Regions from separate parts of the Hymenobacter sp. FMD4 genome, predicted to be linked through region 1. Evidence: riboswitches for the same ligand, from Rfam matches in the RefSeq annotation. Region 1 holds a riboswitch; each other region holds the start of a gene.
What was found. A riboswitch is a leader RNA that binds a small molecule or an ion and turns the genes downstream of it on or off. The one in region 1 is predicted to bind S-adenosylmethionine.
Positions count from the first base shown of each region.

Region 2: another riboswitch for S-adenosylmethionine. It lies ahead of AC5FXY_RS04460 (amino acid permease); the one in region 1 lies ahead of metH (methionine synthase).
Region 3: another riboswitch for S-adenosylmethionine. It lies ahead of AC5FXY_RS13165 (O-acetylhomoserine aminocarboxypropyltransferase/cysteine synthase family protein); the one in region 1 lies ahead of metH (methionine synthase).
Region 4: another riboswitch for S-adenosylmethionine. It lies ahead of AC5FXY_RS07660 (phosphoadenylyl-sulfate reductase); the one in region 1 lies ahead of metH (methionine synthase).

Region 1 is NZ_JBZYWH010000007.1:169,577-174,715, forward strand. It holds gene AC5FXY_RS09645 (T9SS type A sorting domain-containing protein) at 1-3, shown strand, start outside; gene AC5FXY_RS09650 (OmpA family protein) at 161-1,210, opposite strand; SAM riboswitch class I at 1,452-1,564, shown strand; gene metH (methionine synthase) at 1,638-5,139, shown strand, end outside.
Region 2 is NZ_JBZYWH010000003.1:133,250-138,388, reverse strand. It holds gene AC5FXY_RS04470 (lipopolysaccharide biosynthesis protein) at 1-372, shown strand, start outside; gene AC5FXY_RS04465 (CPBP family intramembrane glutamic endopeptidase) at 373-1,251, opposite strand; gene AC5FXY_RS04460 (amino acid permease) at 1,368-2,849, opposite strand; SAM riboswitch class I at 3,235-3,347, opposite strand; gene AC5FXY_RS04455 (hypothetical protein) at 3,509-4,381, opposite strand; gene AC5FXY_RS04450 (fasciclin domain-containing protein) at 4,606-5,139, shown strand, end outside.
Region 3 is NZ_JBZYWH010000013.1:22,861-27,999, forward strand. It holds gene dxs (1-deoxy-D-xylulose-5-phosphate synthase) at 1-662, opposite strand, end outside; gene AC5FXY_RS13150 (lysylphosphatidylglycerol synthase transmembrane domain-containing protein) at 940-2,013, shown strand; gene AC5FXY_RS13155 (hypothetical protein) at 2,149-2,568, opposite strand; gene AC5FXY_RS13160 (LysM peptidoglycan-binding domain-containing protein) at 2,760-3,062, shown strand; SAM riboswitch class I at 3,302-3,421, shown strand; gene AC5FXY_RS13165 (O-acetylhomoserine aminocarboxypropyltransferase/cysteine synthase family protein) at 3,798-5,139, shown strand, end outside.
Region 4 is NZ_JBZYWH010000005.1:200,205-205,343, forward strand. It holds gene AC5FXY_RS07650 (sulfate adenylyltransferase subunit 1) at 1-926, opposite strand, end outside; gene cysD (sulfate adenylyltransferase subunit CysD) at 1,055-1,969, opposite strand; gene AC5FXY_RS07660 (phosphoadenylyl-sulfate reductase) at 2,055-2,798, opposite strand; SAM riboswitch class I at 3,116-3,207, opposite strand; gene AC5FXY_RS07665 (hypothetical protein) at 3,551-4,273, shown strand; gene hemH (ferrochelatase) at 4,360-5,139, opposite strand, start outside.

The DNA of each region.
Region 1 (5,139 bases):
TAATAACTCGTTTCGTCTTGGGAGTCGAAGCACTATGTGCTTCGACTCCGCCTTTGAAAAGAAAAACCCGTTTCCTGATCAGGAAACGGGTTTTTCTTTTCAACTCACTTATTACGAAATAAGAACAAGCTCCTGCACTTAATCCATCCAAGTCCTACCCTCAGCGCACTACCACCTCCACCCGCCGATTGCGCGGCCGTTGTTTGGGGTCGTCGTTGTCAGCTACGGGTCGGGCGCTGCCTAGGCCTGTGGCCAGCAGTCGTTCGGCTTCGATGCCTTGGCGAATCAGGTAGTCGCGTACAGCTTCAGCCCGCTGCTGCGACAGGGCTTGATTTAAGCTGACGTCGCCTACGTTATCGGTGTGGCCGACAATTTCCAGGCGCAACGAGGGATTGGCTTTCAGAATCTGAGCCAAACGTTCCATTTCAGGCAGCGAAGTAGGCAACAGCCGCGGCTTGCTCTGTTCGAAATACAGGTGTTGCAGGGTTACTACCGCCCCGGCGGGCAGCTTGTTCAGTTCGCTTAACTCGTTATCGGCTGCTGGTGCCACGGGCGGTGCTGTCTGGCGGGGCGCGGGGCGAGAAGGCGCCGGCGTACTTGAGCGGGTTGGTCGCGGCGTTGGCGCTGGTGTAGCTGGGCGGGTTACGGGCGGAGCCGTTTCAACGGGCGGGCGGGTAGCAGGGCGCGTAGTGGCCGGCACAGGTTTGGCCGAAGGCGGCAGCGCTGCAAACAAGCTATTGGCACCCACCGGCACCAATTCCCGGCTGTCGGGCAAGCGCCATTGCAACAGCGCCCGGGAGTCGAATATCGTCTGAAAGTAATCGACGCGCAACCGGTAGTACCTGCCCGCCTCCAGCCGAATGCGAACTGCCGCCGGCACGTGGTCTTGCTCGCGCCAGGCATTGATGATGCGCTTGCCGCCCACCCATACCCGCAGGCCATCGTCCATCACGGTTGAGAATTCATACTCGCCCGATACCGGCGCCAGTATGTAACCTTCCCAGCGTACGGAGAAGTGCTCGGCCCCCAGCCCGGGTGCCGGCGGCTGTTTTTGCCAGCTAAAATCGATGGCCGCGTCGCGCCGGCGCAGCACTAGCTGTTCGAAGTTGGTACCGTTATAGTAAGCAGCTTCCAAGCCCGTGCCCACCGGCAGGCTTGTGGACGACGTTTGCGCCGAGGCGGCCTTGCCACCCAATAAAAAAGCGGCCATCAGGCAACCAGCAAATTTCATAATTCCTCAAACGCTAATGCTGCTTAAACTTACTATTACCCATTGAATAACGTCGGACGCCACGCTTTAGCGTATTGGCTCCTTTGGCAAATAAGCATTCAAGACGCTGCCGGCTCGGTCTTTTCATCGAGGAAAAGCTCCACCAACACCAAACATGTAACTTAATCAAGTTACTATTATCCAATTTGGTATTGCGCATTTCGCTATTTATCTTCGCCAAAGCTTATCCAGAAAGACTGAGGGACTGGGCCCTGTGACGTCTTAGCAACCGGCCGCTGCGGCAGAGGTGCTAACTCCCATCCGAGGCCCGCTGGCGTTCGGAGAAGATGAGCGGAACTTGGTGACTGAAAAGTTGCTTAGGCTTTCCGGATACGCGCTTGCCTCCACTGCTATCCGGAACATTTACATGCCTACTGTCCCTGCTTCTCCCCTCGCCGAGCTGCTTGCCCGCCGCGTCATCGTGCTCGATGGTGCCATGGGTACCATGCTGCAGCGCCACCAGCTCACCGAAGAAGATTTTCGCGGCGAGCGGTTTCGGGACCACCCCAAGCCCCTGCGCGGCAACAACGACCTGCTCTGTCTGACGCGCCCCGACATTGTGCGCGGCGTGCATGCCGAGTACTTCGCCGCGGGCGCTGATCTGGTCGAAACCAACACCTTCAGCGGTACCACTATTGCCCAGGCCGATTACGCCTTGGAGCACATCGTGTATGAGCTGAATTACGAGGCAGCCCGGCTAGCCCGCGAAGCAGCCGACGAATACAGTACACCGGAGCGCCCGCGCTTCGTGGCCGGCGCCATCGGCCCCACGAACCGCACGGCCTCGCTCTCGCCCGATGTAAACCGCCCAGGCTTCCGCGCCGTCAGCTTCGATGAGCTGGCTGTGGCGTACCTGGAACAAATCAAAGGTCTCGTGGACGGCGGCGTGGATGCGCTGCTGATCGAGACCATCTTCGACACCCTTAATGCCAAGGCTGCCTTGTTTGCGGCCCAGCGTTTCTTCGACGAGGGCGGCCGCGTGGTGCCCCTCATGATTTCGGGCACCATCACCGATGCCTCGGGCCGCACTTTGTCGGGCCAGACGGTGGAGGCGTTCTGGAACTCCATGCGCCACCTGCCCATCCTGAGTATCGGCCTGAACTGCGCGCTTGGGGCCCAGCAGCTGAAGGTGTACCTGCAGGAGCTGAGCCGCCTTGCCGATTGCTACATTTCGGCTTATCCGAATGCGGGCCTGCCCAACGCTTTCGGTGGCTATGACGAATCGGCCCAGGAATTTGCCGCCGTGCTGGAAGAGTACCTGCAGGAAGGCCTCGTGAACGTGGTGGGTGGCTGCTGCGGTACCACGCCCCAGCACATTGCCGAAGCCGCGAAGCTGGTGGACCGCTATCCGCCGCGTCCGCTGCCGGTGCGCCCCCGTGCGACGCGCCTGAGCGGTTTGGAGCCGGTAAACATCCACCCCGAAAGCCTATTCGTGAACGTGGGCGAACGGTGCAACGTGACCGGTTCGCGCGCTTTCGCCCGCCTGATTCGCTCGGGGCAGTTTGACGAAGCCGTGGCCGTGGCCCGCGCCCAGGTGGAAGGCGGCGCCCAGATTCTGGACGTGAATATGGACGAGGGCCTGCTCGATTCGGTGGAGGCCATGACCAACTTCCTGAACCTGATGGCTTCGGAACCCGATGTGGCCCGCCTGCCCATCATGATCGATTCCTCGAAGTGGGAGGTGCTGGAAGCGGGCCTGAAATGCACGCAGGGCAAGAGCATTGTCAACTCGATTTCGCTAAAGGAAGGCGAAGAGGTGTTTAAACATCACGCCAGCCTGGTGCGCGCTTACGGGGCGGCCGTCATCGTCATGGCGTTCGATGAAGAAGGCCAGGCCGACAGCTACCAGCGCCGCATCGAAATCTGTCAGCGTGGTTACCGTATCCTGACCGAAGAGGTGGGTTTTCCGGCCGAGGACATCATCTTCGACCCGAACATCCTCACTGTGGGCACCGGCATCGAGGAGCACCGCCGCTACGCCATCGACTTCATTGAGGCCGTGCGCTGGATCAAGCAGCACCTGCCCGGCGCGCTGACCAGCGGTGGCGTCAGCAACGTTTCCTTTGCCTTCCGCGGCAATGACCCGGTGCGCGAGGCCATTCACGCGGCTTTCCTGTACCACGCCATCAAGGCCGGGCTGGATATGGGCATCGTAAATGCCGGCCAGCTGGCCGTGTACGACGAGGTGCCCAAGGACCTGCTGGAAGCCGTGGAAGACGTGCTCTTCGACCGCCGCGACGACGCTACCGAGCGCCTCGTGCAGCTGGCCGATAAGCTTAGCCAAACCAAGGGCGACGCCGCGGCCAAGGTGGTGGAAGCCGAAGCCTGGCGCAGCTGGCCGGTGGAAAAGCGCCTGGAGCACGCCCTGGTGAAAGGGATTACCGATTACATCGAAGCTGACACCGAAGAAACCCTTAAGCTGCTCGGCCGCCCGTTGCCCGTGATTGAAGGCCCCTTGATGGCTGGCATGACCGTGGTAGGCGACCTGTTTGGTGCCGGCAAAATGTTCCTGCCGCAGGTGGTAAAATCGGCCCGCGTGATGAAGCGCGCCGTGGCCTGGCTGGAGCCCTACATGCAGGCCGAGCGCGACGCGGCAGCCCTGTCGGGCGGTACCGAAGCCCGCCAGACCGCCGGTAAAGTACTGCTAGCCACGGTAAAAGGCGACGTGCACGACATTGGCAAAAATATCGTGGGCGTGGTACTGGCCTGCAACAACTACGAGGTCATCGACCTAGGCGTGATGGTGCCGCTGGAGAAGATAGTGGCTGAAGCCGAGCGCGTGCAGGCCGACATCGTGGGTTTGAGCGGGCTGATTACGCCTTCGCTTGATGAAATGGTATACGTAGCGCAAGCCTTGGAAAAGCGTGGCCTGCGGGTGCCGCTGCTCATCGGGGGCGCTACTACTTCGCGCCTGCACACGGCGGTGCGCATTGCGCCGGCTTACAACGGCCCCGTGATTCACGTAAACGACGCTTCCCGCGCCGTGCCCGTGGCCTCGCAGCTGCTGGGCCTGGGCCGCGATGCCTATGCTAACGACGTAGCGCAAGAGTACCTGCAGCTGCGCCAGGACCACGCCGGTCGCCAGCGAAACAAGGACTACGTGAGCATCGAGGAAGCTCGTAAGCAGAAATTCCAGGCCGATTGGGCTGCGGCCGATATCGTAAAACCCAGCTTCCTGGGGGCCCAGGTGTTCGACGATTACCCGCTGGCCGAACTCGTTCCGTACATCGACTGGACGCCCTTCTTCCACGCTTGGGAACTGAAAGGCCGCTACCCGCGCATCCTCGAAGACGAAACCTACGGTGAAGCGGCCCGCAAACTGTTTGAAGATGGTCAGGCGCTGCTGAAGCGCATGTTGGATGAAAAGCTGATTTCGGCCCGCGCTACCGTCGGCTTCTGGCCGGCCAACACAGTAGATTCGGACACTATCGAAATTTACCAGGACGACACGCGCCAGCGGGTGCAGACCGAGCTATTCACCCTACGTCAGCAGAGCCTGAAGGCGCCCGGCCTGCCCTACTTAGCCTTCTCCGACTTCCTGGCGCCCAAGGATTCGGGCCGCACCGATTACCTCGGCGGTTTCGCCGTAACGGCCGGTATCGGGCTGGATGCGTTGGTTGCCCAGTTCGAAGCCCAGCACGACGATTACTCCGCCATTATGGCCAAAGCCCTGGCCGACCGCCTTGCCGAGGCGCTGGCGGAGCGTCTGCACGAACGGGTGCGCCGCGAACTGTGGGGTTACGCGCCGCAGGAGCACTTCAACAACGAGGACCTGATCAAGGAGGAGTACCGCGGCATCCGCCCCGCGCCCGGCTACCCCGGCTGCCCCGACCACACCGAGAAAATCACTTTGTTCCAGTTACTCGGCG
Region 2 (5,139 bases), on a different contig from region 1:
TTCAATTCCTCATTGGCTGGCCTCACGGTGCTGCTCAACTGGCTGCTTATTCCCCGGTTTGGCCTTACCGGTGCCGCCATTGCCACCACGCTGGCCCTCATGCTCATCAACGTGGCCCGTACCGCCTTTGTATGGCGCAGCTACGGCCTGCAGCCCTTCGACCGCCACATTCCGCTGCTGCTTGGCATTGCGGCAGTAGCCGGCGGAGCTGCTTGGCTGATACCGCCTGTGCATTCGGTGTTCATGACCATGCTGCTGCGCTCTTCGGTGCTGACTATGGTCTACGCCGGCTTGGTGCTGCTCACCGGCGCTATGCCCGAGGCTACCGCGCTCAGCCACCGGGCCCGAAAACTCCTGGATCGACGTACGTAATTAAGCCACTGGCAGCAGGTCTTCTTGCTTTGCGCTAAGCAAGCGGCCTTCGGAAAGCCTGTAGATATACCACACGGCAGCCGCTACGATAAGGGCTCCTGCTACTGCAGCAAAGGCAAGTTCTAGGCTGGGGGTTTCGCTTGCTTCGAGTTGCTGCATCAGCTTCGGGTCGTTGCGCACGGCCATCAGCGCTACCCAAGCAATGAAGTTGTTGATGGCGTGCACGGCAATGCAGACACTCAACGAGCGGGTGCGGTAGTAGAGCCAGCCCAGCAAGATGCCCAGCACTGCGGCTCCCACCGACTGCGCCGGGTTGAAGTGAATGAGGCCGAATAACAGGCTGGTTTGCAGAATAGCTCGCGTGGGCCCGTAGTTCCGCATAAGTCCCGGCAGTAGTAGTCCCCTAAACAGCCATTCTTCAAACACGGGTGCCAGCACGCACAGCATCACAAAACCCAGGGCCGGCTGCTTGATGAGCTTCAGCAGGGAATTCTCCAGTTCCCATTTGGGCAGGTGCAGCCAATCCAACGGCAAACGGGCTGCCAGCATAGCCACCGTAAGCACGGCTACTACTACGTACAATGCCGGACTATCATGCTGACCTCGCCAACTAGCAGGCACCACTCGCGACTTTTTAGCTCGAATCAGTAACAGGATAAGGCCCAGTTGCGCCAGTTGTGCGGCTATCATTGTTACGCCGTCTTTGTACCCTTGAAACAGCCAATTCGCCAGCAGGAAAGCCGGCACCCCTACTACCATCACTGTGAGCAGGTACCAGCCCAGCACGCCCCAGCTTTCGGCGTAAGTAGGATAAAAGAAACGCCGCCGGGGCTTTTGAACGGGCTGCGCGGGTTTCTCCTGGAAATCGACTTGCTCCATAGCTGGCTGACCAATTGTAGCCCGCAAGGTAGCGGCCGCCCGACATAATCCGGCAAAAGAAAAGCCCCCAGCCGGCGCCGGGGGCTTTTGCATGAACATCAGTTCGGCAGAACGCGTTACGCCACCTGATTGCCGGTGGGCTCCACTACCGGCTGCTGCCCTAATCCCTGCCCCAGCTTGCTGTGCTTTTTGCCGTAGGCGAAATAGATAACCAAGCCGATGCCCAGCCAAACAAACAAGCGAATCCAGGTATCGGCGGGCAAGGACAGCATCATCACCAGGCAGGTCACGATGCCGAGAATGGGCACCACCGGCACCCACGGCGTGCGGAAGCTGCGCGGCGCGTTGGGCTCCCGCTTGCGCATAATCAGCACGCCCACGCACACCATTACGAAGGCCAGCAAGGTGCCGATGCTGCACATCTCACCGACTACGTTGATGGGCACCAGGCCGGCAAACAGGCTGATAAATACGCCCAGCAACAAGTTAGACTTGTGTGGCGTCTGGAAGCGCGGGTGTACCTGCGAAAACACGCGCGGCAGCAGCCCGTCGCGCGACATGGAGAAGAACACGCGGCTCTGGCCCAACAAATCAACCAGAATAACCGAGGTGTAGCCGATTAGAATAGCGAGGATGATTGCCCCCGACAGCCAGGCGTAGGGCGTCTTTTCGATGGCAATGGCCACCGGCGCGGCGCTGTTCTTGAATTCCGTGTAGTTGGCTAGGCCGGTCATCACGTAGCCGAACACCACGAACAGCACGGTGCACACCACCAGGGAGCCAATGATACCGATGGGCATGTTGCGCTGCGGATTTTTCGCCTCCTGGGCCATGGTAGCCACAATGTCGAAACCGATGAACACGAAAAACACCACCCCGGCACCGCGCAGAATACCGCTCCAACCAAACTCCCCGAACGCCCCGGTATTGGCCGGAATGAAAGGCTGGTAGTTGGCCGGATCGATGTAGCGCCAGCCCAACGCGATAAACACCAGCACCACCGATACCTTCAGCGCTACCACCACGGCATTGAACACCGCCGAGCCCTGCGTACCCCGCATGATGATGGCCGTGATGGCCAGCACGACGAGGATGGCCGGCAAGTTGATAAAGCCCGAGACAGTAGAGCCGTCGGCCAGAGTACTTGTCTCGAAAGGCGACATCACCAGCTGCGCCGGAATGTGCAGGTCGTACTTAGCTAGAAAGCGCACCAGGTACTGCGACCAGCTGATGGCCACCGTGGCCGCCCCTACCGAGTACTCCAGTACTAGGTCCCAGCCGATAATCCAGGCAAATAGCTCGCCCATGGTGGCGTAGGAATAAGTATAAGCCGAACCGGCGACGGGCACCATGGAGGCAAACTCGGCGTAGCACAGCGCCGAGAAAGCGCAGCCGATGGCGGCCACTACAAACGACAGTGTGACGGCCGGCCCGGCGTGGTTGGCAGCAGCAATGCCCGTGAGCGAAAACAAACCCGCGCCAATGATGACCCCGATGCCGATGGCAATCAGATTGAACGGTCCCAAGCTACGCTTCAGGGTGTGCGAGCCACTCTCCGCGGCTTCCAGCCGCAGGAGTTCCAGTGATTTTTTGAGCATGAGTGAAAGAAGGGCACAGGCCGAAACCAGCGCGAACGGATAAGCCTCGTCGGGCGGCGCAGGGCGGCGGACAGCCCATGCCGGCCGGTAAGCCAGGCGTAAGACTACCCACGGCGTAGCGGCAGCGCTACGAGCGAGAAAAGAAGAAAAACAGCAGGAGGCGCTGCGCATGGCACAGGCGAAGCGGCGTTAGCACAACCGCTGGCGGGCAATAATCAACCTATTAATAATGAACAGGTTGACTACAATCACTTCAACAACAACAGCAACGATGCTGCACGTGCATTTCGGTAGCCGCGGCAGTGGCGCTGGCAGATACACGAACGGCGGCATTAGAGCCGGAAATCAAAGCAGGTACTCGGTTGGGAAAGCCCACAGCAACTTGTTTTTATATAGTCAGGAAAAACTTCGCTGACCTTCGGTTGGCACCGTGTCGGAAGGTTCCGAGCGGTTGCCGGCGCTTCGCAGAGCCTTTCTCTCCACGCCTCTGTATAAAAACAATCCTTCAGCAGTAAAGAATTGGTGGCACAAAGGTAGGTCTAGGGAATCTGTATCTGCAAGCTTTTCAGCGGCGAGTCCCAGGCTACTACGCAAAACAGCCCTCGGGACGCCCATTCGTAAAGGCGTCCCTAGGGCTGGTACCTGATGCTGCGGCCGGCTTAGTAATTGTACGACACGCCGACCGAAAGTCCCGTTGACTGACCGACGTTGCGTCCTGCCACGTAGCGGCTCACCCCGAATACCACGCCGTAGCCCTTGGCCAGCGGCTGGTACAAGCTGGCCCCGATGCGGGTGTAGTTAACCCGCGTAGCTGTAAAGCGTCCATCGAAGCCGGGCTGCAGAATATCAGTACCTCCGGAGCTAGACTTCTGAAATGAAGCCCACGTTTCAAAGTACGTCTTAACGCCGGCGTAGCCCACTTTTACATCCCCTACAAATGCATTGGGCACGTGGCTGCTGCGCAGGCTATAGCCAGCCTGGCCGGTCAGGAACACACCGGTAGGAGTTTTGAGGTGTGCGATGCCCACAGTGGTAAGTTTGGTAGCCCGGTTGCCGATGGCAATAATGTATTCCAATCCTTTGTCGGACTGGTAATTACTGGCGGGCGTGCTCACCCCCACCGCGCCCAGCAAATCCAGCACGCTGCTTCCGATTTCGGTGGAGTAAGTTTTGAACTTGAGCAGGGCCGAAATGTCCTGCAGGCCACTGCGGCTGTTGGTGAAGCCTTCGCTATTGCCTTTGCCTTCCGACTTGATGAAGGGCAAGCTCACTACCGCTTCTATTTTTTCGCTGATGCCGTAGTTGGCGTACACGCTCACCGAGGAAACCCTGATTTCCTGAAACACCGGCACGCCTTCCACTTTATCGGGCACCAGAAATACGTTGCGGTACCGCTCGGCCGTACCGGTAAATACCACCGCACCGTGGCCTTTACCAGCCATAAAGCCGCCAACCAAGCTTTGCGCTTGGAGTTTAGGCACCATCAGCAGTACCGTAGCTAGCAAGACAGAAAACGAGTAGGTGTGCTTCATAAATGGGCTAGGTAGTAAGTTCAGCGTGAGGAAATTGGCAATCCAGGGCATATGCCAAAACACAATCACCCTTGAATTGTTCAGCTTGCACTAACCGAACCTACGGCAGACGCCTACGCATCGGATTGCGGGCTCAATAAATCCGATTACTTTTCCGCTTCGTTTGTATTGCGCCAAGGTTGGTTTGCCCCTGCCTGCTCTTCTCTATCCTTCACCTATTCCGCATGAAACACCTGTTACCCACTTGGTTTGCAGCGTTGGCGCTGACTTCTTCCCTCTTCCTGAGTAGCTGCAACAAGAAGTCCGAAGCTGATCCATCCATTGCCGGAATTGCCGTAGCCGGCCGTGACTTCAGCGTGCTGGAAGACGCAGCTATCCGTGGCGGCGTAGTGGAGATATTATCGAACAAGAACCCGAACGACCCAACGGGTAATTACACGGTGTTTGCGCCCAACAATGCGGCCTTCGCTCGGCTAGGCTTGAATGGTGCGGCTGATCTGGCTTCACTGCAACGCCCCTTCCTGACCAGCACGCTGTTTTACCACGTAACCGGCGGTAACTTGCAAGGCACCGACTTGCAGGCCGGTACGGCTTCCCCCTCGGCGCTGGGCCCCAATCGGCGCATCATCCTGCGCGACGGCAGCCGCTACGTCAACGGGTCGCGCATCTTGGCTACGGACGTACGCGCTTCCAATGGCACTGTGCACGTAGTAGATAAAGTCCTGCTGGCTACCGGAGTGAATATCGTGCAGTCGGCC
Region 3 (5,139 bases), on a different contig from region 1:
AACTTCGACAGCTTGCCGAGCACGTTCCACAGCTCATCGCGCACACGGTTGTAAGTACGCGAGGTGGTGATGTCGGTGAGGTACTCTTTGAGCGCGCCCACATTTGGGTCGATGCTCATGCAGTTATCGTTGAGGATAACGAGCAGGTTGGTGTTGGACACGCCGGCGTGATTCAGCGCCTCGAAGGCCATGCCCGCCGTCATGGCGCCATCACCGATGACGGCAATGTGCTGGCGCTCGGCCTCGCCCTTGTACTGCGAAGCCACGGCCATGCCTAGCGCTGCCCCGATGCTGGTCGAAGAGTGCCCTACTCCAAAGGCATCGTATTCGCTTTCACTGCGCTTGGGGAAGCCCGACAGTCCGCCGTACTTGCGGTTGGTATGAAACTGATTTCGGCGGCCGGTCAGGATCTTGTGTCCGTAAGCCTGGTGTCCCACGTCCCACACGAGCTGGTCGTAGGGCGTATTGAATACATAATGCAGCGCTACCGTCAGCTCTACCACGCCCAACGAGGCGCCAAAGTGGCCGCCGTAGATGGATACGGTATCGATGATATACTGCCTCAGCTCCTGACTGAACTGCACCAGCTGGTCTTCGCGCAGCTCTTTGAGGTCAGCGGGTGAGTTAACAGCCGCCAGTAGGGGTCCGGGTTCGACAATCATCGTGGGGAATTACGGCAACAAGTGGGAATGTAGGCCTAACTAATGCTGCGGCCGAATTGTTGCGCCGACATCATTTCTTGAACACTAGCAAGTGGCAAAGTTACAAGTTTTTCCCACCGCAGTTCCTTAGCAACCCAGTTCCTGCAGTTACGTTCGTTGATGCTACGGAAGGGATTTACGGCTCAGTACTGGGCATTTAGCCCGAAGCTTAATCCATTTTTAACGGTACGCCGAGGCCCTTATCCGTATTTTTGCCCAATACCTTCCCCCATTCCGCATGACCACTCCCCAGCAGGACCGCCAGCTGCTCGAAAAACTTTCGCCCTCGCGCATGCTGCTGCCGGTTGCTATTGGCCTCGGGGTGGTGGGGTTTATGTTCTGGCGCAGCTACAAGCCCGGCGACTTGGCCAGCTTGGCCAATGCCCGCCCTGAGTGGCTGCTGGTGACACTAGCCGTACTTCTCGTGCGCGATTTGGGTTATATGTACCGCATCAAGCACATCGCCGAAGGACAGCTTACCTGGAAGCAGAGCGTCGACGTCATCATGATCTGGGAGTTTGCATCGTGCGTGCTGCCCTCGGCGGTTGGGGGGACGGCCATTGCCTCCCTGCTGCTCAATAAAGAAGGTATTCCGCTAGGCAAGTCGTTGGCTTACGTGATGGTGACGGCCATGCTCGATAACCTGTACTTCGTGCTGGCGGTGCCGCTGGTGTTGCTATTGGCCGGCGACTACATCTATCCCACCGAAACCCTGCAATCGGGCTTGGTACTCACGCTCAAAATTGCGGTAGGCGTCAGCTACTTTGCCACGCTGGTGTACTCCTCGCTGATGGCGTACGCCATTTTTGTAAATCCGCGCTCGGTAAAGCGACTGTTGGTGCGGCTGTTCTCGATGCGCGGGTTGCACCGCTGGCGCCGGCGGGCTTATCACCACAGCATCGAGCTGATGCACGCCTCCAAGCAGCTACGCGGCAACAGCGCGGGCTACTGGGTACGGGGTATCCTGTCCACGGTCTTTGTCTGGACGGCGCGTTACCTCGTTATCGGCTGCCTTATTGCGGCCTTCATCAGCATATCGCCGGGTGACTTCGGGCTGATTTTCGCCCGCAACCTCATCTATAAAGTAGTGCTGCTTATTGCAATTACGCCGGGCGGGGCGGGCATTGCCGAAGGCGCGTTTCCGCTGTTCTTCCGCACCTTCGCTGGCTCCGATACCATGTCGAACTTTATTCTGCTGCTTTACCGTATCGCCACCTACTACCTGTACTTGCTGTTGGGCACCATTTTCTTGCCGCGCTGGGTAGGCCGGGTATTTGGCAAACAGGCTGTGAAAGAGGTAATGGCATCGTAATGTCCGTGGCATTTGGTTGACTTTCCCATCAGGACCGCCTCCCCTTAATGCCTCTGTTTAGTTGTCGACCAACCATAAAAAAGCCCTTCGGTCTGACGACTGAAGGGCTTTTGCATTTTTAGCCAATTGCTACGCTTAGTCGGCAGCCAGTTGCAGTTCAGCACCTTCGGGGCTGCGCAGCGTCAGGCGCTTTTCGGTCAGCGTCACTACGTCGAATGTGCTGCTGGTGCTGCCGTTTTCGGGCGTCATGGAAATTTTATTGTTGCCCTGGTCAAAGGTGTATTTGCCGTTGATCGACTGCGTGGGCGAAGTCATTACGTACTGCCCGTTGGCGAAAAAACGAATTTCCTCCTGCTTCTGCTCAGAAGTCTGCTTCACTTTGTCGCCGGTGGCATCCTTCTCACGGTTGGTTTTCCACACTTTGCTATCGGTGCCGTAGAGCATGTTTACTCCTTCCACCTTGCCTTCCTTGCTGCCGCAGGCGTAGGTAACAAGCGTGAGCAGCATCAGCAGGCTGGCTAAGTAGTGTAAAGGAGTGTTGAATGCGCGTTTCATAGGATGTCTGGAATGGAGTGGTACAAGTGGTTCGAAAGCGAGTCACTGATGAGTCGCTGCCGCGTTTCTTACGCGCCTCTTGTCAAAGGGTTAAGCCAGCAACCAATTAGCAGCAGTGGCGTAAAGCTTAGGCGACCAATTGGCTATCAAGCCATTGGCATCTGATTCTACACCCAACCAACGACACCACTATGGGACTCTTTGATTTCCTGAGCGATAAGGGCGAGAAAAAGCCCGTACAACCAACCCAGCCCCAACAACAAACCGGTGGAGCCGCCGATTTCTTCGGCAACCAGAACCAGCAGGCCCAACCTGCTGCTCAGCAGGGCCAGAGCTACACCGTAGTAAGCGGCGACTCGCTGTCGAAAATTGCCAAGAAGCACTACGGCGACGCCAGCAAGTGGCACCAAATTTACGATGCCAACAAGACCACCATCGGCTCTAACCCCGACCACATAGAGGTAGGGCAAGTGCTGAAACTGCCGCAGCTATAAGCGGATTTCGCCTCTGATTAATGAACGTTCAGGTCCGACCCCTGGACGTTTTTTTATGCACTGTACAAGCCTTATTAGCTAGTACACGAATAATTACAACCCTCTTTGCAGACCAGGTGCGCAGGCACTTCAACTATAATTTTTGGTGTTCGAAAAAACTTTTTGCCGGATTTGCGTTTAATGCATCCGGTACTACCTTTGTGCCAGCCCGGCTTACGGCCCGGCGTTTTTTGAAGCATGATTTATTCCGAAGCGGCGAGAGAACAGGCTCGATGACCCGCTGGCAACCACCGGCAATGCACCAGCCGGCAGGTGCCAAGTCCTGCCCCACTGACCATCAGACTGGGGGCAAATAAATGGCGTGCTATGGCAAACTACCCAAATAGTTCCGACACCTCCTTCCAGTTCCGCGCTACCGCGGTGCCTGCTACAGCTATGCTTGTAGCCGCTCACCCTACCAGCGTAACGATGCAGCCACATGCCCTGCGTGCGGCTCTGATGGCGTGTTGTTGCTGTTGTTGGTAGTGCGCTTTGCAGGCGCGTAAAGCCTGCCCCTACCCTTTCTCAATTTTCCTGATTGCCGCTGGGCTTCCCCGCGGCGCGTGGCCTTTACGCACCCGTTGATGTATTCCGGGCTGTAGCAGGGCTGCACTCCGGCATACGCGGCTTATGGTCCAGCGTAGCCGGTTCCTCGCATCGATTTCTTAATCCACAACCCTCTTTCTCAGCACTATCATGTCCACGCAGAACCTGCAATTCGAGACCCTTCAACTCCACGCCGGCCAGCAGCCCGACCCTACGACTGGCGCCCGCGCCGTGCCGCTTTATCAGACTACCAGCTATGTTTTTAAGAATGCCGAGCACGGCGCCAACTTGTTTGCGCTGAAAGAGTTCGGAAATATCTACACCCGGCTGATGAACCCCACAACGGACGTGTTTGAGCAGCGCGTGGCCACTTTGGAAGGTGGCGTGGCTGCCCTAGCCACTTCCTCGGGACAGGCCGCTCAGTTCATTGCGCTGAACAACATCCTGCAGGCCGGCGACAACTTCGTATCGACCTCGTTCCTGTACGGCGGCACGTACAATCAATTCAAGGTTGCGTTCAAGCGGCTCGGCATTGAGGTGCGCTTCGCCGACGGTGACAATCCTGAAAGCTTTGAGCGACTGATTGATGAGAATACCAAGGCGCTGTACTTGGAAACCATCGGCAACCCTGGCTTTAACATTCCTGATTTCGAAGCCATTGCAGCCATTGCCGAGAAGCACGACATCCCGCTCATTGTGGACAATACCTTTGGAGCGGGTGGCTACCTGTTCCGGCCGCTGGAGCACGGCGCGCACATCGTGGTGCAGTCGGCTACGAAGTGGATCGGCGGGCATGGCACCTCCATCGGCGGGGTGATAGTGGACGGCGGCAAATACGACTTCGGCAACGGCAAATTCCCACAGTTCACGGAGCCTAGCGAAGGCTACCACGGGCTGGTATTCAACGACGTATTCGGCAAAAACGGGCCGTTCGGCAACATCGCCTTTATCATTCGGGCCCGGGTGGAAGGCCTGCGCGATTTCGGCCCCTCTCAGAGCCCTTTCAACTCCTGGCAGCTGCTCATCGGCCTCGAAACGCTGAGCCTGCGCGTGGACCGCACCGTAGAAAACGCCCTAAAAATCGCCGAATGGCTGGAGCAGCACCCGCAGGTAGAGGCCGTAAACTACCCCGGTCTGAAGAGTAGCCCCTATCACCAGTTGGCCACTAAGTACCTGAAGCGCGGCTTCGGCGGCGTGCTCACCTTCGCCATCAAAGGCTCTAAGGATACAGCCACCGAGTTCATCGACAACCTGCAGCTCATCAGTCACCTGGCCAATGTGGGCGACGCCAAGACGCTCATCATTCAGCCCTCGGCCACCACGCACCAACAGCTCAGTGACGCTGAACAGCGTGCTGCCGGCGTGACGCCTACGCTGCTGCGCCTCTCTGTAGGCTTAGAGCACATCGACGATATCAAAGCTGACCTGCAGCGCGCTTTCGACGCTGTGCAAAACCAAGCGCCATTGAGCACGCCAGCAGACGCAGAAATCC
Region 4 (5,139 bases), on a different contig from region 1:
TCCGGAGCCTGGTCCACGGGCACGATGGTGTCGCCGCGGCTGATGTCCACGTCGTCGGCAAGGCGTAGCACTACGGCTTGCGGGGCCACGGCTATTTCCACCTCCTGCTGATCTACCTCGATGGCTTCGAGCGTGGTTTCGATGCCGACAGACAGCACGCGCACCCGGTCGCCGCGGCGGTACACGCCGCTCTGGACACGGCCTGCGTAGCCCCGGTAATCGGGTAGCTCCGCGCTTTGCGGCCTAATAACGTACTGCACCTGGAAGCGCGCCGGCTCATGCGTAGCCTCGGCAGTTACTGCTATTGTTTCCAGGTGCTCCAACAGGTTCGGCCCCTGGTACCAAGGCAGATTGCTCGACGCCCGCACCACGTTGTCGCCGAGCAGGGCGCTGATCGGAATGCTCGTCACCTGCCGGATGCCGAGCTGATGGGCCAGGGCCGCGTAATCAGCCACGATGTCGCGGAACACCGCCTCGGAATAGCCCACGAGGTCAATCTTGTTCACGGCCAGCACGAAGTGCCGAATGCCCAGCAACGACGACACGATGGTGTGCCGGCGCGTCTGCTCCACGATGCCCTGCCGGGCGTCGACGAGTACAATGGCCAGATCAGCATTGGAAGCGCCCGTCACCATGTTGCGGGTATACTGCACGTGGCCGGGCGTATCGGTGATGATAAACTTGCGGCGTGGCGTGGTGAAGTACTTGTGCGCCACATCGATTGTAATGCCCTGTTCGCGCTCGGCCCGCAGGCCGTCGGTGAGCAGTGCGAGGTCTACGGTGCCGGCGGCCGAAGTGCGGTTCTGCTCTTCCAGCGCCGCCAGCACGTCAAGGGATACGGCGGCGCTGTCGTAAAGCAGCCGCCCGATGAGCGTGCTCTTGCCGTCGTCGACGCTGCCGCAGGTGATGAATCGGAGAAGGTCCACTTTGAGAATGTGATTGATGTGGAAAATGTGCTGATGTGGTTGAATGTGCTGATGTGCCAATGCTGTTCCGACGAGCTTTTTAGCACATCAGCACGTTTTCCACATTAGCGAAGCGCAGCACATTAAAATCAGAAGTAGCCGTTGCGCTTGCGGTCCTCCATGCCGGTTTCGGAAATCCGGTCGTCGAGGCGGGTAGCACCCCGTTCACTTACTTTGGCTTGCAGAATGTCTTCAATGATGGCTTCCAGCGTGACTGCGTCACTTTCCACGGCGGCGGTGCACGTGGCGTCGCCCACGGTGCGAAAGCGCACCTGACGGGTAGTCAGCTCATCGGAAGCGTCGAGCGAGAGATGGTCGGTTACGGCCAGGAGTTGGCCGCTGGGCAGCACCACGCAGCGGCGCTCGTGGGCGAAGTAGATGCTGGGCAGCGGAATGTCCTCGCGTTGGATGTAATTCCACACGTCCAGCTCGGTCCAGTTGGAGATGGGGAATACGCGCACGTTCTCGCCCGGCTGAATCTGGCCGTTGTAGATGTCCCAGAGTTCCGGCCGCTGGCGGCGCGGGTCCCACTGCCCAAATTCGTCCCGCACCGAGAAAATGCGCTCCTTGGCGCGGGCCTTCTCCTCGTCGCGGCGCGCCCCACCGATGCAGGCATCAAAGCCAAATTCTTCGATGGTGTCCAGCAAGGTGTAAGTCTGTAGGGCATTGCGGCTCGGGAACTTGCCGCCCGGCTCGCGCAAGCCGCGCTGCTGAATGGTGTCTTGCACGTGGCGCACAATCAGCTGCTCGCCTAGCTCGGCGGCCAGCGCATCGCGGAAGGCCAGCACTTCCGGGAAGTTGTGTCCCGTGTCGATGTGCACCAGCGGAAACGGAAACCTGCCGGGGCGGAAGGCCTTTTGGGCGAGGCGCACCAGCGCAATGGAATCTTTACCGCCCGAAAACAGCAGCGCGGGGCGCTGAAACTGTCCGGCCACTTCGCGCAGAATGTGGATGGCTTCGGCTTCGAGCCGGTCGAGGTAGTCGAGTCTAGTGAGCGTTGGCATAAGGCAAGGAGGTGCCTGTTCGGCTGTACAGCCGAATTTTTGGAAGGGTAGGAAGAGCGGGAAATGCGGTAAGGGCGGGGCAGAGTTAAGCGGTAGCCGGAGTTTCGGCCGCTGCGCTGGTGGCATGCAGGCCGCACTCCTTGGCCGACTGGTCTTCCCACCACCAGCGGCCAGCCCGGAAGTCCTCACCGAGCTTCACAGCCCGTGTGCACGGCGCGCAGCCGATGCTCACGAAGCCTTGCAGGTGCAGGGGATTGTGCGGAATGCCGTACTCCCGAATGAACGCCCACGTCTGTTCCCAGGTCCAGTCGAGCAGTGGGTTTACCTTCAGCAGCTGGTAGGTGGCATCGTAGTCGGCCACCTGCATGCCGGTGCGGTTTGCTGATTGCTCGGCCCGGATGCCGGTTACCCAAGCCGCTTTGCCAGTCAGGGCGCGGCTCAACGGTTCCACTTTGCGTACCTGGCAGCAAGCTTTACGGGCATCCACGCTTTCGTAGAAGCCGTTGGGGCCTTGGCGCTCTACCAGCGCCGCCACCTGCTCGTGGTCGGGGTAATAGGCCCTTATGGTCTGGCCATATTTGAGCACAGTTTTGCTCCAGGTGGCGTATGTTTCCTGAAAATTCCGGCCAGTATCGAGCGTAAATACTTCGATCGGTAAATCATGCGAAAATATCAGGTGCGTAATTGCCTGATCTTCCAATCCAAAAGAAGTGGAAAAAGCAGCTTTACCCGGAAATTCAAAAGCAATTAGGCGCAAAATATCCAGTGCGTCAGCTCCAATTAATTGCTGACGAATATGCGCCACCTGTGCATCGATTGTCGTCGACATGCGCAGAAGAGCTATGACTGTTTTGCCGCAGCGAAACAAGCCAAGTAAGACAAGAAGAAAGGGCTGCTGGAAGGACAGGAAGCGAGCAAAGCTCAAGCAGCCAAACCGAACGAACCTAGGCTATACACCAGATAGCAGGCGCCTAAGGGCCGGGTTCCAGCAAACGGGAAGCAGAGGTGTGAATGCCTCAACAACACGCGCTGCGCATCGGCATACAACAGCAAAACAGCATGTTGAGGCCGAACAACTCCGGCTGCGAGGCAGCAGAGCCAAAAGAGGTAGCGCGGGGGGTGAGGTCGAAGTTCACGACGTCGTTGTTTTTATATGGTCAGGAATTGGCACCGTTCGGGACTTTCCCGTGGTTGCCGGCGCTTCGTAGAGCCTGTCTCTCCACGCCTCTGTATAAAAACAATCCTGGGTAGAATTGATGAAGCAAAGGTAGTCACACAAATTTTAGAATTGCAAATTCTTTTTGCGACTTACCTGCGTCGAAGCCAATACGCATGCCCTAGTCGTAGGGTTGGCCTATGGTGATAATATATGCTGACTTAATAAAAGGATGGTATTTACCCGCTCTCGAAGCTAATTAATAAACGAATTCGAAATCTATTCCCCTGCAATAATGCGCTAGCCAATAAATCCGATGTAGTGCCGACAGTTGCGAACTGCTACCTACGGTGTCCCGCTAATTCGCTGAGTACATTGTCGGCTCCTTATGCAACCTTATTAGGCCACTTTCAACTCGCATGATTATGCGCTTCTTCATAAGCATTGCCGTCATCATAGCGGTACCCTCACTCAGCGGGCTGAGTGGCTGTGCGCCGGCACTGATGCCCCAGTCGGCCAATCTGCCTGTATTGGTGGAAAAGGGTAACGTGGAAGCGCGTGCCAGCCTTGGATTCAATGGCCTGGAAGCGCAAGCTGCCTGGGCCATCACCAACCACGTGGCCCTGACGGGAGCTGGCATGGTATGGGGTGGGGGCAATGGCAACCGGTTTGGCGGTGGCGAAGTAGGCATGGGGTACTACCTCTGGCCAAGCGAGCAGATCATGCTGGCAGCCTACGCTGGGGCAGGTTATGGTGGTGGTCAGGCTTTGCGCAACAGTTTCGAAGGCAGCTCTACCGTCGATATCAACAGCCGCTACCGTACGGCGTACGTGCAGCCTACCTTGATCTGGAGCCCTACGGAACGGTGGCAGATGGGATTAGCGCTGCGCGTATACGGTGTGGAGTATCTGGAACTGATCAGGGCCAGCACTAACCCTCGCAGCAGTCCAATATCCGTAGTGCAAGACGCCTCGGGGCTGCGGCAAATCCATTATCAGCCCATACTGACCACCAACCGCTTCCTCTCGCGTCGGCTGATGCTAAGCAGCCGCTTGGGCTTGCAGTTTGTTTCGCGTACCCGCACAACGCTTGATCCTTGGCCCTTGGTGGCTAACATCGGCCTGACGGCCCGCCTGGGCAAGCTGTAGAACGGTTAAAACACAAGCCGCCGGACCCGGCCCCGAAACAGTGTTCATAGGCTTGGTCCGGCGGCTTTCGGTTATAAAAGCGGCGTCTAGTTGCGGTGAATCATATCCACTACCGCATCTACCCACAGCGGATGCGTGTTGCAGCTGGGCACCAGCTGCCAATGGCCGCCGCCGGCCTCCTCAAACATCTCCTTAAACTCTTCGCCCACCTCGATGGTGGTTTCCAGGCAGTCGGCTACGAAGGCAGGGCTGAAAGCCAGCACATTCTTGATGCCTTTGGCCGGAAATTCCTTTAATACTTCATCGGTGTAGGGCTGCAACCACGGGTCGCGCAGGCGGCTCTGGAGGCGGCTCTGGAACGTAACGGTGTATTGCTCCGATGTGAGGCCCATGGCCTCGGCCAGCAGGCGCGACGTGGCGTAGCACTGGGCACGGTAGCAGTAACGGTTGTTCTTGTTGTAGCTGGCGCAGCAGGTGCTTAGCTTGCAGTAGCCCTTGTGGCTGCCCTTCAGCACGTGGCGTTCCGGAATGCCGTGGTAGCTGAATACCACGTGGTCGTAGTCGTGCTTGGCCATTTCTTCCTTGCCTAAAGTGGCGAAGGTGTTGATGAAGCCGGGGTCATCGGCGAAGCTGCTGATGAAGCTGATGCTGGGCACCACCCACCATTTGCCCACGATTTCCATCACCTTCTCCTGCACCGAGCCCGTGGAGGCCGCTGCGTACTGCGGAAACAGCGGCAGCACAATGATGCGCTCCACGGCCGCGTCGCGCAGCTCGGCCAAAGCCGATTCGATGCTGGGGTTCTGGTAGCGCATGCCGAAAGCCACCAAGTAGTCCTTGCCCAGCTTTTCCTGCACCAGTTGCTT